DNA from 3 places in the Mesorhizobium sp. WSM4820 genome. Region 3 is predicted to be linked to each of the others. Evidence: riboswitches for the same ligand, from Rfam matches in the RefSeq annotation. Region 3 holds a riboswitch; each other region holds the start of a gene.

Region 1 (6,010 bases), on a different contig from region 3:
TGTCGGACAGCATCCTTTCGACCTCGCGCTCGCGCGTTCCGTGGCTGCTCGTCAACCTTTTGACAGCGTTCCTGGCGGCCTCGGTGATCGGCCTGTTCGACCGCACGATCGAGCACATCGTGGCGCTGGCCGTGCTGATGCCGATCGTGGCAGGCATGGGCGGCAATGCCGGCTCGCAAACCATGACGGTCACGGTGCGGGCGCTGGCGACCAGGGACCTCGACATCTACAATGCCGGCCGCATCATCCGCCGCGAGATGGGGGTGGGCTTCATCAACGGCATCATCTTCGCCATCCTGATCGGCATCGTCGCGGCCGCCTGGTTCCGCGATCCCAACCTGGGCGGCATCATCGCCGCGGCGATGATCATCAACATGTTCGTGGCGGCACTTGCCGGCATCCTGATCCCGCTGCTGCTCGACCGGTTCAAGATCGACCCGGCCGTGGCTTCGGCGGTTTTCGTCACGACGGTCACCGACGTCGTCGGCTTCTTTGCCTTTCTCGGCCTCGCCACATGGTGGTTCGGCGTGTGAGCGACGCCTACTCAATTGACTTTTACGTAAATGCCATGCGAGATTTTGGAACAGCCTCCGGCCGATTCTGAAACGCGTGCGGATAGCGAGGCCGCATGGTTGGAACCCGCAGCGCGGCCGGGAATTTGGAGTGATGATGCGGGAATATTATTCGATAACCGAACTGACCCGCGAATTCGACGTTTCGACGCGGACGCTGCGCTTCTACGAGGACGAGGGGCTGGTGCAGCCGGTGCGGCGCGGCCGCACGCGGCTATTTCGCCCGTCGGACCGGCATCTGATCCGCCAGATCATGCGTGGCAAGAGGCTCGGCTTTTCGATCAACGAGATCCGCGAAATCATCCAGATGTACAAGGAGCCGCCCGGCGAGGTCGGTCAGCTCAACCTGATGATCAAGCGCATCGAGGAAAAGCGCGAGGATCTGCGCCAGAAGCGCCGCGACCTCGAAGAAACCTTGGCTGAACTGGACCAGGCCGAGGAATCCTGCGTCGAGCGGCTGGTGGAACTCGGCGTCAACACCTGATCGGTTGCCGCCTCAAATCCAGCGCCGCACCCTTTTTGCGTAATCCCGGTATTTCTTGCCGAATTTCGTTGCCAGAACCTTTTCCTCGCCCTCGATCGCCATTTTCTGCGTTGCGAAGGCGGCGATGATCGCCAGCGGCAGGAACCATACGTTCCCCGAGATAAGGGCGACGCCGATCATCAGCAGCGTGTTGGCCAGATAGATCGGATTGCGGCTGACGGCGAAGGGGCCCGATGTAACCAGATGGTCCGGCACGGCGTTCGGGTGGAGCGTCGTCTTTGCCCGGATCATGATGCGGATCGCCGTGAACCAGAGTGCGACGACGCCCAACAATGCCACCCAGCCGGCCGCGAACAGGATGTCGCCCAAAAGGCCGCCGATCCATGGCAGCGGATAAAGCAAGCCAAGCGCGATGCTGACGGCGATGGCCGCGACATAGATCAGCGGCGGCCACGGTATAAACCCCGGTTTTTGCTGTCCCGGTTTCTGTTGGCCCGGTTTCTGCTGATGGTCGGTCATTGTGCTCCTCCCTCCATCAAAGTGCCGTCGGCCTTGGCGGTGCAGGCGCCGGCGAGCTCGTCGAGATGCGCCTTCCATTCCGCAGCCTGGTCGTTGCGGTAGAGCCGATCAAGCGTGGCCTCGCCCTCGAGCGTATTGAGCATGCAGACACAATAGCTGCTGCAGAACTCCGTGTCGCGCGATTGCTCGCACGATGCCTGGCACTCTTTCAGGAAGGTGACCTGCCTGGTTTCGACGGCTGCCGGCATGACTTGCGAAATCAGCCAGACCGAGCCGATCAGCACCGGCTGGTGGATCAGATAGAAGGCGAGGCTGTGCCGGCCGATAAAGACCAGCGGATTAGTCCAGCGGCCGGGCGTCAGGCCCGCCAGCCGCGTCAGCACGCCGGAGGCGAAGGCGAGTTTTGCCGCCGCGATACCGACAAGCACAGCGCCGAACCATGGAAACAGCGGGACATAATCGTTGGAGCGCGGGTTGGTTGCCGACAGGCCGACCCACCACAGGGCCGGATGATCGAAGATCTCGGACCTGAGGTAGAGCGGCGCGGTGATGACGAAAGCTGCGACAACCAGCGTCAGCAGCGCCGGCAGCCGCAGAAACGCCAGGCCGAGCAGGCTGGCGAGCGCGATCTCGTGCAGGATGCCGAAGAAGATGAAACTGTCGGGGGTGGCAAGCCTGGTAGCGGCCGATATGGCGAGCGCCGCCCCGCCGACCATGGCGAAGCGTTTCCAGAAGCCGCTCCAGCGGATTTGCTTGCCATGGGCGAGGAACAGGCTGACGCCGACCAGGAACAGGAAGGTCGAAGCGATGCAGCGCGCGTAGAATTTCCACCAGCCAAAGGCGGTCAGGCCGGGATCGGTGTAGCCGAAGAATTCGAGATCCCAGGTGAAATGGTAGCTCGCCATGGCAAGCAAAGCGAAGCCGCGGGCGACGTCGATGGCGATGATGCGCCTGGATCGGTCCTGAACGGCCGGCGTAGGAATGGTCATGGTCTCGCAATTCTGATTCAGTGCTGCAAGACGACTATCATGGTTGCCCCGGACAAAAGAAGACAGGCGCCGCCCTTCTTCCTTCTCCCCTTGTGGGAGAAGGTGGATTGGCGCGCAGCGCCAAGACGGAAGAGGGGTGCTGGCCGGAGCGCTGTTGGTGCCAAGCTGGAACACCCCTCATCCGACCTCGCTTCGCGAGGCCACCTTCTCCCACAAGGGGAGAAGGAAGAGCCCACGAGAGACGGCGCATTCGCGCTGCTAGCTGGCGGAATTTGGTTTGCCGGGCGCGGCGATTCTGCCTATAGTCGCAGCCGTCGTCGGTTCCGTTTTGGAACCAAGAGGGAATGCGGTAGGGGCAAAATTCGCCCGATGCCGTGGCTGCCCCCGCAACTGTGTGCGGTAGTCCTCTCCATATGCCACTGAAGATTTTCTTCGGGAAGAGCTTCTTCGGGAAGGTGGGGAAGGGCGCTGATCCGCGAGCCAGGAGACCTGCCGGCGACAGGAGAACTGACTTCTATGCCCTCGGGTGGAGGGCGAAAGGACAAGACATGAATACCGCTTCCGTCTCGCTCGGCGCTTCCGTCTCCTCGCAGTCGCGCTTCGTGCAGTTGGCGCTTGCTGCATTTCTCGGCGTTTTCGTCATGGGCTTTGTCGGCTTCTCGCATATCGATGCGGTCCACAATGCCGCCCACGACTATCGCCATTCGATGGGCTTTCCCTGCCACTGACGAGGGGCTGACACCATGACACTGTTTCGCAACGTCGTGTTCATCGCGGCGATCGCAGGGCTAGTGGCCGGCGTCGTTCTCGCCTGCATGCAGGCCTACGCCACGGTGCCACTCATCCTCAAGGCGGAAGTCTACGAACAGGCCGGCGGTGGTCACACGCATGACCATGGTTTGTCGCCGGCCACAGCAGGCAGCAATGCCATGAGCAGCGCCGTGCCGGCTGAAGCAGCCACCGCGGAAGAGGAAGGCTGGGCGCCTGCCGATGGCTTCGAGCGCTTCGCCTTCAACGTCGTTGCCAACGTCGTCACCGGCATCGGCTTTGCGCTGATCCTGGTCGCCGCTTCGGAATTCGCCGGCGGCATCGGCAATTGGCGACAGGGCCTGTTCTGGGGCCTTGCCGGCTTTGCCGTGTTCACGCTGGCCCCGAACCTTGGCCTGCCGCCCGAACTGCCGGCGATGCCGCCGGCCGATCTCGCCCAGCGCCAGATCTGGTGGACGGCGACGGTGGTGGCGAGCGCTGCCGGTCTCGGCCTGCTCGCCTTTCGCAAGTCATTGCCGCTGGCGGTGATTGCCGTGGCGTTGATCGTGGCGCCGCATATTGTCGGCGCGCCGCAGCCCGACAGTTTCGAATCGCCGATCCCGGAAGGCCTGCACCACCAGTTCGTGGTGGCGGTGACGCTGACCAATCTGGTGTTCTGGCTGGTACTCGGCGCTGCCGTCGGCTTGGTGCGCGGCCGCTTGACCGGCACCGCAACCGGCCTGCGCGATAGCCTTGCCTGATCGCGCTGCTCCAGGCAGCAAGCTGACCCTGGTCGTCGGCGGTGCACGCTCGGGCAAGAGCGCGCATGCCGAAAGCCTGGTGACGGCCTGTCCGGCGCCGTGGATCTACATCGCCACGGCGCAAGCCTATGACGACGAGATGCGCGAACGCATCGCGCTGCACCGGGCTCGGCGCGGCGAGGGTTGGACGACCGTCGACGCGCCGCTCGATCTCGTCGGCGCGATCGAGGCGCTGCCTGACGGCCGGCCCGTCCTGATCGACTGCCTGACGCTGTGGCTGTCCAACCACATGCTGGCCGAACGCGACATTGAGGCCGAATGCCGAGGGCTGGCGGATGTGCTGTCGCGGCCGCGCGGGCCGTGGTTCGTGGTTTCCAACGAGGTCGGGCAGGGCATCGTGCCCGACAATGCGCTTGCCCGCCGGTTTCGCGATGCCGCCGGCCGGCTCAACCAGCAGGTCGCCGCCGTCGCCGGCACGGTGCTGCTGATGGTGGCGGGACTGCCGCTCAAGGTGAAGTGATATGACCGATATCGACGACAGGGACGAGCAACGCCACCGCGCCAAGATGGCCAAGCGCAAGGCGGTACAGGACGCCGAGGTCGCGGCCAAGACGGTCGAGAAGGGACTGCTGATCGTCAACACCGGGCCCGGCAAGGGCAAGACCACTGCCGCCTTCGGGCTGGCGCTGAGGATGCTCGGCTACGGCAGGCGCGTCGGCGTCGTCCAGTTCATCAAGGGCAAATGGCACACCGGCGAGAAGGACGCCTTTGCCGCTTTCGGCGATCGGGTCGTCTGGCACACGATGGGCGAGGGTTTTACCTGGGAAACGCAGGATCTGAAGCGCGACATCGCCGCCGCCGAGGCTGGCTGGGCCAAGGTGCTCGAACTGATGGCCGATCCATCGATCAGCCTGCTGGTGCTCGACGAATTGAACATCGCGCTGCGCTACGACTATCTCGATCTCGACACGGTGGTGGCGGCGCTGAAGGGCCGCCGCGAAAACCTGCATATCGTCGTCACCGGCCGCAACGCCAAGCCGGCGCTGGTCGATGCCGCCGATCTGGTCACCGAGATGGGAGTTACGAAGCATCACTTTTCCGCCGGCGTGAAAGCGCAGCAAGGCATAGAGTTTTGAGGTTTCGTTCGCCTCTTCTTCCTTCTCCCCTTGTGGGAGAAGGTGGATTGGCGCGTAGCGCCAAGACGGTTGAGGGGTGCTGGACGGAGCGCCGTCGGTACCAGCTGGAACACCCCTCATCCGGCCGCTTCGCGGCCCCCTTCTCCCACAAGGGGAGAAGGGGAGGCCGCAGTCACGCAACGATAACGATCACCGACAGCAAGCCGAACAGTCCCATCAGCAGAAAGTCGGCAACCTGATAGAGTCTTAGCGCTCGTCTGATGTCCACGCTCTCGACATCGCGGCGGCCGCCTTCGCCCATGAACGCGTCGTCGACCATGACGCCGTCGTAGGAGCGCGGCCCGGCCAGCGCCAGGCCGAGCGCGCCGGCCATCGCGGCCTCCGGCCAGCCGGCATTCGGCGAGCGGTGCTTTTTCGCGTCGCGCTGCACGGTGCGCCAGGCGTTGCCGGCGTCAGCGTCTTTGACGAGGAAGGCGGCCAGCACGATAAGCAGTGCGGTCAGCCGCGACGCCGGCAGGTTGATCAGATCGTCGAAGCGCGCCGCCGCCCTGCCGAAGGCCTCGTGGCGCGGCGTGCGGTGGCCGATCATCGAATCGGCGGTATTGGCGGCCTTGTAGGCGACGCCGCCGGCCAGCCCGCCGACGCCGATCCAGAAGACCGGCGCGACGACGCCGTCGGAAAAATTCTCGGCCAGGCTTTCGATCGCAGCGCGGCAGACACCGGCTCTGTCGAGCTTTTCCGGATCGCGGCCGACGATCTGCGAGACGGCAACACGACCGATGTCGAGTCCGCCATTGTCGAG
Region 2 (6,010 bases), on a different contig from region 3:
GGATGCGCGAGATCGCCACCGGTTATCTCAGGCGAACAGACGGCGCATAAGCCAAGAATCTGGTTGCCCGCCAGAGTATCTTTGACAACATTGGCGAAGGCCGACAGGCGGCCTGATGCAAACGGATTGTCTCGATGGTCACCCGCGGCTTCTCTTCAGGACGAAAGCCCCCGACGGATGCGGATGCGCGTATCCCGCCGGGGCAGTATCTCGAGCAAGGGTTTCCGGTGCTGTCGGCCGGGCCGACGCCGCCTGTGCGCACCGAGGACTGGTCGTTCACGCTCAAGCACGGACCGCGGCCGATCAAGACGTGGAACTGGACAGAGTTCAACGCGCTGCCTTTGACCAAGATGACGCGCGACATCCATTGTGTCACCGCGTGGACCAAGTTCGACACGGCGTGGCAGGGTGTGATGGTCGACGATATTCTGGCGGATGCCGGCATCGAGCCACCGACCGCCTTCACGCTGGCGCTGTCCTTCGACGGCTATACAACCAACGTGCCGACGCAGGATCTCACTGCCGGCAAGGCAATGGTGGCGCTGCTTTACGAAGGCAAGCCGATCACGCCGGACCATGGCGGCCCGGCGCGGCTGCTGGTTCCGCATCTCTATTTCTGGAAGTCGGCCAAATGGCTGAACGGCCTGCAGTTCACCGAGCGCGACGAGCCCGGCTTCTGGGAGCTGCGCGGCTATCACATCTATGGCGACCCGTGGCGCGAGCAGCGCTATACGGGCGATCCATGAGCGACGCGCCGGCGGCGCAGTCGCCCTGGCAGACGGTGACCATCGCCCGCATCGAAAAGCGCACGCCGCGCGTCACCAGCTTTTTCCTCCAGCCGTCGCGGCCCTTCGCCTATCGTGCCGGGCAGCATGTCGATGTCAGGCTGACGGCGCCGGACGGCTATCAGGCGCGCCGCTCCTACTCAATCGCCTCGGCGCCGGAAGCCGGCGAGACGATCGAACTGGCGATCGAAAGGCTCGATGATGGCGAGGTCTCACCCTTCTTCCACGATATCGCGGCGGTCGGCGACGAGGTCGAGTTGCGCGGCCCGCTCGGCGGCCACTTCGTCTGGTCCGACAGCGACGGCGGCCCGCTTCTGCTGGTCGGCGGCGGGTCCGGCGTGGTACCGCTGATGGCGATGATCCGCCATCGCGGCGCGCGCAGATCGGCGGTGCCCGTGGCATTGGTATTTTCCGCACGGGTCTGGGACGAGGTGATCTTTCGCGACGAGCTGATCGACGTCCACGATCGCCGGGACGGCTTCGATCTGGTGTTGGCGCTGACCCGCGAGGCCGCCCCGCGCCCGTCAGACTATTCGCGGCGGGTCGATGCCGCGATGATGGAGCAATCGATGCTGCGGCTGCCCGCGCCGCCAAGGTTCGCCTTTGTCTGCGGCTCGAATGCGTTCGTGTCGGCCGCCGCCCAGGCGCTGATCGATGCCGGCGTTCCGGCAAGCCTCATCCGCACCGAGCGCTACGGGGTTTAATGCATGTCACGCAAAAGTGTGCAGCGGTTTTGCGATGACGACATGCATAAAAACAATAACTTAAAGCGCGTCGCATGAATCCATTCAGCCGCGACGCGCTTTAAGCTCCCCGGTCAGGCGTCGATCTCGAGCGCCGTCAGCGGCTTCGAACAGCAGGCAAGGATGAAGCCGTCGTCGATCTCGTGATCGAGGATGCCGCCATTGTGGCTCATCTCGACTGTGCCCGAGACCTTTTTCACCTTGCAGGTTCCGCACAGGCCGAACTCGCAGGCTGCGGGAATTCGTACGCCCGAAGCGCGCGCCGTCTGCAGCACGGTCTGGCCGGCAACGCATTCGGCATCGATATCCGAAAGCGAAAAGCGGATCGGTGTTGCGGCCTCGGCAGGTACCTCGACCCCACTCTCTGCCGGTCCACCTTCCGCCGGCGAACCGAACGGGGCCGGTATTTCCTCCACCGCCGGGGCCGCAAAGCTCTCCTGATGGTAGTTGGCCATGTCGAAGCCGGCCGCCTCCAGCATCTGCCGCACGGCGCGCATGAACGGGTCGGGGCCGCAGCAGAAAATTTCGCGCTCGCGAAAATCGGGGGCCAGCAGCGGCAGCCGTATCGCGTCGATCCGGCCCATATGGCCGAACCAGCCCTCACGGCTGGACCGCTCCTCGATCATGAAGCCGAGCGTCAGGCCCGGCATGCGGCTGCCGAGCAGCTCGAGCTCCTTGCGGAAGATGATCTCCTCGGGCTTTCGCGCGCAGTTGACGAAGCCGACATCTGTCCATGGCGCGCAGTCGTTCAGCCAGCGCAGCATCGACATCATCGGCGTCACGCCTGAGCCGGCCGAAATGAACAGATACTTGGCCGCTGGATGGCTGTGCAGCGAAAAGTCGCCCGCCGGCCCATAGGCCTTCACGTGAACGCCGGGCTTCAGATTGTCGAACATCCAGCGGGTGCCGAGGCTGCCGGCCTGCGCTTTCACCGTCACCGCGATCGAGAACGGCCTCGACGGCGAGGACGACAGCGTATAGGTCCGCATCATCGGGCCCTCGGTGGTCGGCAGTTCCAGCGTCACGAACTGCCCCGGTCTGTAGCGGAACCAGGTCTGGTTGTCAGAGCGGAAGGTGAAGGTCTTCACGTCAGGCGCCTCGTCGCTGACGCCGATGACTTCCAGCACCTGGAGCCGGTCGTTCCAGGGCGCCATCTCGTCGAGATGGCGGTAGAGGCCAAGGTCCGTCATCGCATTCATGCCCTTGACCTCGTTCAGGCGACGCTGCGCAGCGCCGGCCGCCCGGCCTCGGCAAGGCGCGGCCCGATGAAGGAGGCGTACCATTCGACGAACTGGATGACGCCGCCCTCATGCAGTTCCGAATAGGGGCCGGGCTCATAGGCCGGCGACAGGATGCCGAAGGCGTTTTCCTCGACAATGCGACGGTCCTGGTCGTTGGTCTCGGTCCAGACATGGGTGAGTTCGGCGAGGTCGTAATCGACGCCTTCGACCGCGTCCTTGTGGACAAGCCATTTGGTGGTGACGGCCGTTTCCGTGGCACTGATCGGCAGCACGCGGAAGGTGACGGCATGATCGCCGAGGATATGGTTCCAACTCGTCGGATAGTGATAGAGCAGCAGCGAGCCGATACGGTCGGTCGAAACGCTGTCGGAAAGGTTCTTCTTCACCGCGCGTCTTCCCGTCATCGTGTAGCTGACGGCGTCGTGCAGCAGCGGCGCGCGGGTGGCGCGATACTGCCCGGCCGGATCGATGCGGAACTTGCTCGGCAAGCCCGCCGCCTCGCATTTCGCCCAGTGCGCGAGCATCTCTGGATCGCTGTCGGCGCCCTGCACGCCGGTCACGGTCGGCGCTTCCGGGAATGTCTTGCAGAGTTCCGGATGGTTGCCGGCGCAATGGTAGCACTCGCGGTTGTTCTCCCAGACGAGCTTCCAGTTGCCCTTCTCGACGATGGTCGATTCGAAGGCGATTTTTGCCTCGCGCAGCCGGTGCGGCAGGAGGTAAGGCTCGATCATGGCGCGCATCGGCGCGAAATCGGCCGGCTCGTTGGCCAGGCAGATAAAGATGTAGCCGCCAACGCTTTCGCAAGCCACCGGCTTCAGGCTGAACTGGCTCTTGTCGAAGCCGTCTGCCATCTGGCGAGCAAACAACAGCCGGCCGTCCAGCTCGTAGGTCCACTGGTGATAGGGGCAGACCAGCTTCGCCGCAGTGCCCTTGTCGGCATTGCAGACACGGCTGCCGCGATGCCGGCAGGAATTGTGGAAGGCATTGATCTTGCCTTGCTGGTCGCGGACCAGCACGACCGGATAGTCGCCGATCTGGGCGGTGATATAGCTGCCAGCTTTCGGCAACTCGCAATCGTGGCCGATGAACAGCCAGTCGCGATACCAGATCAGCTCCATGTCGAGCTTGAAGAAATCTGGATCGGTGTAGAAGGGCTGCTCGAGCGAATAGCCTTGCCTGCGGCCGTGCAAGAGCCTCAGCATGTCGTTGCGCGCGTCCATGTCCTGTCCTCGTGTAAGGACTGAACTGGTGGTGATGGAGGGAGGACCGTTTGCACGCCGGCGACAGGGCCGGACGTGCATCATCCACCTCTTGACCGCCCACCGCGATCAGTCGAGTCTGAAAATCTCGGGCTGGTTTCCGGGCTCTGGAGTGTCCTTGCGGACTCGTCGCGACACCTTCCCAGGCTTGTGGCCCAGTGGTCTCCCGTTGCGACTTGAACTCCACCACCGTTGCGGGGGCAGCGCCGGGTTCTGACCGGCTTCCCAATTCTCCGCTTCGTCGTCACCAAGCGGCACCTGAGATGGCGTGATCTAATCATGCCGGCCGGCTGACTGCCGGCATGAAAGCGACATCGTATCCATGCGGCGCGACACCGCCGGCGAAACCTGCAGGTTTATATCTGCAGGGCTGAAGCCCCACTTTGTCGGCGGCCACTGTCGGCTGCCGTGACATAGAATCCGACCCGCGGCGGAGATCAGGAAGGTTAACAGTTTACAAAAGTGACTATTAGCCGCTTCTAAAATCGAACCGAACGGTTCGTTTCTGTTGACAATGCGTGCAACACGCTGTGAACGCAAATTCGCCAATCCGTCAAATCATGAATTGCTAATTTTGAATAAGATATTGAAAACAAACCGTAAAACCATAGTGCTAGATGCCTCTGGTACAATTTCAAGGTGTAGATTCTTGGTCCACACGGAACAACTTCGTGATTGGAATCCGCCAAATGGCCTTCCCACATCGGGGCTGTCCGAACGACGCGCGCATCCTCCCAAGACACGCCGCTAGACGGACTGAAGACCAAGATACTGGAGTACTAAAATGAAAAAGATCGCTCTTGCTGCCGTCGCCGCTCTGGCCATCACCGGCAGCGCCTTTGCCGGCAGCGACCATTATGGGTCCAACGCCGCCAACCAGCCGGCCGTCGCGGTCGACAGCTCGTATACGGCCTCTGTCCAGACGCCGGCTCACGCTGAAAAGCAGGCCGTTGGCCAGGGCGCCGACCGCAACCTTTTCGGCAACAATTAACAGCTGGTCCCAAACAGCAAAGTGGCGGTCCGCCGCTCGGGATCTGAGGAACTCAGGAGTATTTGAAATGAAGAAGCTCATTCTTGCCACCGCCGCCATTATGGCCATCTCCGGCAGTGCTTTTGCCGGCAGCGACAACTTTGGATCGAACGGCGCCAACCAGCCGGCCGCTGCGGTCGACAGCAACTCGTACACGGCTTCGATTCGGAATTCGGCGTCGGCGCAGAATCCGGTTCCGGCTGACGAGAAACCCGTCAACGGCAGCGACCGTAAGCTGTTCGGCAACAACTAACAGTTCGTTCCAACAGCGGCGGCGGCATTTGCCCGCCGGGCTGGCGGAACCAAGAAAATCCAGGAGTTTTGAAAATGAAGAAGATCGTTCTTACCGCCGCCGCGCTTTTGATTGCTGCGGGCGGCGCTTTTGCCGGTAGCGACAACTTTGGCAGAACCGACATCAACAAGCAGGCGACCATCAACGTCGACAACACGCAGACTTCTTCGGTACGCAATACCGGTTCGCCGGTCTACAAGCTGCTCAACTCGTCGGGCGACGTACAGAAGTCCGCCCCGCAGGGCAGCGACCGGAACCTGTTCGGCCGCTAGCGCATCGGCCCGAAAATCGGTTCCGATTTTCGGAAAGCACGATGCGCAGGGTTAAAGTGTCGGAGCGTACCTTTGTGCGTCCACTTGGACGCACGTCGCTCTAACAGCGACCGGAACGGACAAGAGTGGCGGCTTTGCCCGCCGCTCTCGTTTTTGGGTCACCAAACATCCATCAGTTCGGCTGCTGCTCTCAGGCTGCCTTTGCTTCCGCTTTGTGGAGCGTGAATGAATGTCCGTCGGCATCGAAAATATGCAGGTCGCCGGCATCGGCATTCAAGCGCAGCGCAGCGCCGCGCTTGACCCCGACATTGCCTGGCAGCTTGGTGACCAGCGGCAGGTCGGCGCGGCCGATGTCGACATAGACGAGTTGGACCTCGCCGAGTTGCTC
Region 3 (6,010 bases):
CGACCAGACCGAAGATATCGTTTTGAACATTGCGCAACGGCACCTTCGTCGACGAAAACCATTTGCCGGCGCCTGACGCATCGACAACGAACTCTTCCTCATCGATCATCGGCTGTCCGCTGCGCAGCACGCCTTGCTCGATGGCGCGAAACTTTTGCGCAAGGTCGGGGGCATGAAGATCGGAATCGGTCAAACCGATCATGTCACTGGTTTTGGCCTTGCCGCTGTCGGAAGCAATGGCCCTGTTGGCGACGACGAAGCGGCTTTCGGTGTCCTTCACCCACAGGTAGTCGGGCACCCAGTCGATCAGCGTTTGCAGCGAGATGCGCTCGTCGACGATCAGGCGATTGGCGGTGAGCTCCGTTATGTCCTCATGCGTGGCCACCCATCCGCCGTCAGGCATCGGCTGATGGCAGATCTGAATTGTCCGGCCGTCGGTGAGATTGGCGGTCCAGTTTCTCAAGGTCGTGCCCGAATTGACCGCCCGGGCGAATGCGAGATAAGCGTCGCTGGCCATCGCGGATGTCCCGGCAGCGATGCGGCGTTCGACGATTTCGCCCAGCGTCCGGCCGGGGCGCAAGTGTTCGGGCGCGATGCGGTAAATTTCCGCATAGCGGCGGTTGCACAGGATCAGCCGTTCAGCGGCGTCGAAAAAGCAGATGCCTTGCGAGATGTTGTCGATCGCCGTCTCGAATCGCAGCGCCTGCTGCTCGAGTGTTGCGATCGTAGCCCTGAGTTCGCGCTCGAGCGTCTCGTACGAGGAGCCCGCCAGTTTCGCCAGCGTGGCATGCTCGGTCGGTTCGGGCGCCTGGGCGGCTTGCCTCGATGGTTTCGTGACCAACCACAGTTCCTCCGGTTCGGCGCCTGGCGCAAAGCAAGGAAAGCTCGCTGCAAGCTAAGCGACCGCATAGTGGTCCAGATATACTAATGGCGTGTGAACCGGGTCGATGCCGACCGGGGCATGGCGCAGTTCTTGCCTTCTCCCCTTGTTGTGGGAGAAGGTGGATCGGCGCGCAGCGCCGAGACGGTTGAGGGGTGCTGTGCTGTCGGTTCCAAGCTGGAGCACCCCTCATCCGGCCGCGGCGCCTGTCCTCGGGCTTGCCGGAGGCAAGACCCGTGGGCGGCCACCTTCTCCCACAAGGGGAGAAGGGGGAGCCAATCTCGTGCAGGCCCATCGCACATGATGGCCGATCCTGCCGGTGAAAATCTTGACAGGCGGTTCGGCGCGCTGCGCCGGTCCAAGAGGTCAGTCCAAAGACTCGGCATTGTGCCAGAAGCCGGCAAGTGTGCATGGCAGCCCATCATGAACGATTGCGAATGAGCATGGTGACCACGAAGAAAGCGCCGACCGAACTGGTGATGATGCCGATCGGCAGTTCCTGCGGCGGCAGCAGCGTGCGCGCCAGAAGGTCGCTTGCCAGCAGCAGCACCGCTCCGAAGAGGGCGCAGCTTGCAATCAGGCGCAGATGCAACGGGCCGGCCAGGGGCCGGGACAGATGCGGGATCATCAGCCCGACGAAACCGATGACACCTGCGACCGAGACCAGGATCGCCGTCGAGAAGGCAGCGACGAGAAACGCCGTCCTGCGCATCCGCACAACCGGCACCCCAAGACTTTCGGCAGCATTCTCGCCGGCCAGGAAGGCGTCGAGCTTGCGATGGTTCCACAGGCCATAAGCAAGAATGGTGCCCGCGCCAAGAGCAGCCAGCCCGACATTGTCCCATCGCGCCAGGCCGAGCCCGCCCATCGTCCAGAACAATACCGAGTTAGCGGCGCGCTGGTCTCCGGCGAAGACGAGATAGTTGGTCAGGGCGATGAACATGAACGAGACGGCAAGCCCGGCCAGTATCAGCCGTTCGGGGCCTTGCCCCCTCACCCGCGAAACCAGCAAAAGCACGATGCCGGCGGCCAATATGCCGCCGGTGAAGGCGGCAACCGGCAACGTCCAGATGCCGAACCGGTCGCCAAAAATGGTGATGACGGAAACAGCACCCGCCGCCGCACCGGAGGAAAGGCCGAACAGGAACGGATCGGCGAGGTCGTTTCGGGTTACCGTCTGCAGCAGCGCGCCGATGACGCCCAGCCCGGCGCCGACACAGATCGCCATGATGGTGCGCGGCAGCCTGAGATCGACGACAATCTTGGCAACTGGGATCTTGGCGACCGGGATATTGCCGACTGAGCCGGGCACGAGGTCTCCATCCAGCCCGGCCGCATGTCCGAGCGCAGCAACCACGTCGCTCAACGCTATGACTGTCGATCCATAGGCGATCGACAGCAGAGCAAGAGCGGCGATTGCTGCCACTCCTGCTGCCATGGCCAATTCGAACGCCCTGTGGCGCAAGCTCAGAAGGCTTCCGGGTGCATCGCGCTGGCGATCTTGCCGATCGCCTCGATGTTGGCGGGTCCGGGGGTCAATTCGGCATAGCGCAGCGCGACGAAGCGCTCGTTCCTGACCGCATCGGTCTCCTTCATTGCCGGATGGACTTTGAGGAAGTCGAGCAGTTTCCTGTAACCGCCGCCGTCCTGATAGTCGAGCAGGATCAGGAACTGCGGATTGCGGGAAGCGACCGTTTCCCAGTCCGTGTTGCCCCAGCTCGTCTGCATGTCGGCCATGATGTTGTCGCCGCCGGCAGCGGCGATCATGGCGCTGGGGATCGCGAACTTGCCTGATGTGAAGGGTTTGTCTTCGCCGGAGTCGTAGAGAAACACCCGCGTCCGCTCGCGGTCGCCGACCTTTGCCGTGATATCGGCGAGTTGCGCTTTCCAGCCTGAAACAAGTATTTCCGCCTTGGCTTCCTTGCCGAAAATCCTGCCCAGCTTTTCGATGTCGCCGTAGAGCAGGTCCATCGAGGCGGCGGGGCGGTTGTTGTCGAGATGGACGCAGCTTTCCGTCAGCACCAGCGTCTTGATGCCGTGCGGCGCCAGCGTATCTGGCGTTACCTCGCCGCCCGGCTTCATGCCGTAATACCAGCCGGCGAAGAAGAAATCGGGCTCGACCGCTACCAGGTTTTCGAGCGTCGGGTATTTCGGCGCGAGTTCCGGAATCGCGCCCTGCCCGGCCTTGAATTCCGGACCGACCTTGTACCATCCGGTGATGCCGGTCAGACCGACGATCGACGGTTGAAGCCCCAGCGCGAAGGCCATCTCGGCCATGTTCATATCCTGGATGACGGCGCGCTTCGGTGCGGCGTCGAACGTCAGCGGTGTGCCGCAGCTGTCGACTGTTACCGGGAAAGCGAAGGCGGCCTGGGCAAGCAGCAGAGAGGCAAAAGGCAATGCGAGGCGTTTCACGGGTGTTGCTCCTTGGTTAGATCAGAAGAGGCACGGTTCGGGACTTCGAACACCGTGAGTTCGCGGTCTTCGGTGGGATGGCGCAGCCGAAGCACCTCGACGCCGAAAATCTCGCGGATCAACTGCTTGGTCAGCGCCTCGCGCGGACCGGCGAGTGCCTGCAGGCGGGCCTCGTTCATCACCGCGACCCTGGTGGCAAATGGCGTGACCAGCGACAGATCATGCAGCACCGCCACGACGGTCATGCCAAGCTGCGATACAAGTTCGAGGAGTTCGCTGCGGGCGCGCGGATCGAGATGATTGGTCGGTTCATCGAGGAACAGGATTTTCGGCTCCTGGGCGATGGCGCGCGCCAGCTGGGCGCGTTGCCGCTCACCACCCGACAGCGAGCCGATCGTGCGGCCGAGCAGCGGCAGCAGGCCAGTTCTGCGAAGCGCTTCGACGACGATGTCGCGTTGCTCGCTCCTGCGTCGCCAGCCGGCATGCGGGACCCGCCCAAGTCCGACGTAGTCGATCACGGCAAGCCGCGGATCGGGCTGATCGGTCTGGCCGACGACCGCCATGTGCAGCGCCCGCTCGGCGGCCGGAAACGTCTCCAGCCGGCGTCCGGAAAATCTCACATCTCCCGCGCTCGGACGCAGCGTGCCGCATAGCATGCGCAGCAGCGTCGTCTTGCCGGCGCCGTTGGGACCGATGATGGCGAGGCGGTCTCCCGCCGCGACCGAAAGGCTGACCGCACTGACCAGGCGCTGGCCATTCGCCGTGGCGCTCAGTTCACGCGCTTCAAGAAGAGGCTGGCAGGCGTCCAACTTACCGTCACTTTCTCAATGGCGACGGAAGGAAGCTGGACCGGCCGACAAGACCGATGTCCACGTCTCCTCCCGGCACACCCCGTCCGGTCAACTCGTGCGATGGCAGGTCTCCTGGCTCGCGGGTCCTTGCGCCATCCTGCCTTCCCAGCCTTGGCCAGTGGCGTTTCGGATTTTGCTCGCCGCTTACAGTTGCGGGGGCAGCCACGGCCTCGATCCGAAGATCTCACCGTGTTCCCTTTTCACCCCTCGCCTTTCGGCTTGGGGACCATCAGTCAGCCACCCTAGTTTTCCGCCAATCCCAGCGCAATAAATTTCCGGGTTCCGGAGTGCCCCGCGAGCAATGGTCTTGTCAGAACGAGCATACCGAATCTCGTAATGTAATAACATTACTACTTAAAAGACAACGCCTGCTCCCGTCAAGCCCTTCGCCCAACGCCTTCGACTTGCCGACCAGCGTCGCATTGCGCGGTGCGCAATTTCGATCAAACTGCCTCCACCAAGAAGCGATACCATGACCTGGCCGATGCGCAGTCCCACAGCAAGGAGCCATATGAACCCGACCGAGAAAGCGCTGTGGTTCGTCGAAAGCCATCTGCCGGAGGCCCTCTCGCTCGACGATGTCGCCAACAGCAGCGGCGTGTCGCGCTTTCACGTGACGCGGGCTTTCGGTGCGGCGACCGGACGTTCGGTGATGGGCTACCTGCGTTCTCGCCGGCTGACCGAGGCGGCGCGCAGGCTCGCCGCCGGCGCACCGGACATCCTCTCGGTCGCGCTCGACGCCGGCTATGCCTCGCATGAGGCTTTCACCCGTGCCTTCCGCGACCAGTTCGGCACCACGCCGGAACTGGTGCGCGCGCAAGGCTCGCTCAAAAACCTCGATCTCGTGGAGCCGATCCTGATGGACCAATCCTTCCTCACCAATCTCGAGCCGCCGCGTTTCGAAACCAGCCGGCCGTTCCTCATCGCCGGTCTCGGCGAGCGCTACAGCTGCGAAACCAGCGCCGGCATTCCGATGCAGTGGCAAAGGTTCGGCCCCTATGTCGGCAACATTCCAGGCGAGGTCGGCGACATCGCCTATGGCGTCTGCGTCAACGGCGACGATGCAGGCAATTTCGACTATATCGCCGGCGTTGAGGTGTCCGATTTTTCGGACCTGCCGAAGGGGTTTTCGCGCGTACGCGTGCCGGCGCAGAAATACGCCGTGTTCGCCCATCGCGACCACATCTCGACCATCCGCCGCACGGTCAACACGATCTGGAACAAATGGCTGCCGGCCTCCGGGCACAAGATTGCCGACGCGCCCGAATTCGAGCGCTACGGCCCCGAATTCGATCCGCGCAGCGGCAATGGCGGGCTGGAAATCTGGATACCGGTCAAAGGGTGAGAATGGCCGCCTTGTCTTGCCTTCTCCCCTTGTGGGAGAAGGTGGCCTCGCGAAGCGAGGTCGGATGAGGGGTGCTCCAGCTTGGCACTAACAGCACTCCGGCCAACACCCCTCATCCGTCTCGGCGCTGCGCGCCGATCCACCTTCTCCCACAAGGGGAGAAGGGAAAAATGCTACAGCTCCAGGTTCCAGTTCTGGCCGACCAGATCCTTGCCGAAGGCGTGGTGGCGTTCCTGATTGGCCAGCTTGAACCCGGCCGCCTCGTAGATGCGGCGCGCTGAGGTGAGCACGTCGTTGGTCCACAGCGTCAATTTCTTGTAGCCCTTGGCACGGGCAAAGCCGATGCATTCCTCGACCAGCCGACTGCCGATGCCGAGACCGCGCGCCGAGGGCTCGACATAGAGCAGGCGCAGCTTCGCCACCGCGTCCGACTGGCGCACGAGAAAGACCGAGCCGACGACTTCCCCTTCCCGCTCGGCGATCCAGCTGCGTTCCCATTTCGGATCGTAGGATTTGACG

Evidence for each region. Region 3 has a riboswitch for cobalamin ahead of AC0L2R_RS28835 (ABC transporter ATP-binding protein). Riboswitches for the same ligand answer to the same signal wherever they lie in the genome.
Region 1: linked by a shared signal. The riboswitch ahead of AC0L2R_RS22675 (CbtB domain-containing protein) and the one ahead of AC0L2R_RS28835 (ABC transporter ATP-binding protein) in region 3 are both predicted to bind cobalamin.
Region 2: linked by a shared signal. The riboswitch ahead of AC0L2R_RS04250 (aromatic ring-hydroxylating oxygenase subunit alpha) and the one ahead of AC0L2R_RS28835 (ABC transporter ATP-binding protein) in region 3 are both predicted to bind cobalamin.

What each region holds. Positions count from the first base shown of each region.
Region 1 is NZ_JBVVQN010000014.1:186,916-192,925, reverse strand. It holds gene mgtE (magnesium transporter) at 1-533, shown strand, start outside; gene AC0L2R_RS22690 (MerR family transcriptional regulator) at 670-1,056, shown strand; gene AC0L2R_RS22685 (methyltransferase family protein) at 1,069-1,575, opposite strand; gene AC0L2R_RS22680 (heparan-alpha-glucosaminide N-acetyltransferase) at 1,572-2,564, opposite strand; cobalamin riboswitch at 2,866-3,075, shown strand; gene AC0L2R_RS22675 (CbtB domain-containing protein) at 3,113-3,292, shown strand; gene AC0L2R_RS22670 (CbtA family protein) at 3,308-4,072, shown strand; gene cobU (bifunctional adenosylcobinamide kinase/adenosylcobinamide-phosphate guanylyltransferase) at 4,095-4,592, shown strand; gene cobO (cob(I)yrinic acid a,c-diamide adenosyltransferase) at 4,594-5,208, shown strand; gene cbiB (adenosylcobinamide-phosphate synthase CbiB) at 5,381-6,010, opposite strand, start outside.
Region 2 is NZ_JBVVQN010000002.1:181,119-187,128, reverse strand. It holds gene AC0L2R_RS04270 (MBL fold metallo-hydrolase) at 1-50, shown strand, start outside; gene AC0L2R_RS04265 (molybdopterin-dependent oxidoreductase) at 135-746, shown strand; gene AC0L2R_RS04260 (FAD-binding oxidoreductase) at 743-1,489, shown strand; gene AC0L2R_RS04255 (FAD-binding oxidoreductase) at 1,603-2,718, opposite strand; gene AC0L2R_RS04250 (aromatic ring-hydroxylating oxygenase subunit alpha) at 2,742-3,989, opposite strand; cobalamin riboswitch at 4,103-4,305, opposite strand; gene AC0L2R_RS04245 (DUF680 domain-containing protein) at 4,813-5,019, shown strand; gene AC0L2R_RS04240 (DUF680 domain-containing protein) at 5,087-5,311, shown strand; gene AC0L2R_RS04235 (DUF680 domain-containing protein) at 5,386-5,622, shown strand; gene AC0L2R_RS04230 (ABC transporter ATP-binding protein) at 5,813-6,010, opposite strand, start outside.
Region 3 is NZ_JBVVQN010000024.1:1,092-7,101, reverse strand. It holds gene AC0L2R_RS28850 (diguanylate cyclase domain-containing protein) at 1-841, opposite strand, end outside; gene AC0L2R_RS28845 (FecCD family ABC transporter permease) at 1,302-2,318, opposite strand; gene AC0L2R_RS28840 (ABC transporter substrate-binding protein) at 2,348-3,295, opposite strand; gene AC0L2R_RS28835 (ABC transporter ATP-binding protein) at 3,292-4,104, opposite strand; cobalamin riboswitch at 4,192-4,392, opposite strand; gene AC0L2R_RS28830 (AraC family transcriptional regulator) at 4,658-5,491, shown strand; gene AC0L2R_RS28825 (bifunctional helix-turn-helix transcriptional regulator/GNAT family N-acetyltransferase) at 5,665-6,010, opposite strand, start outside.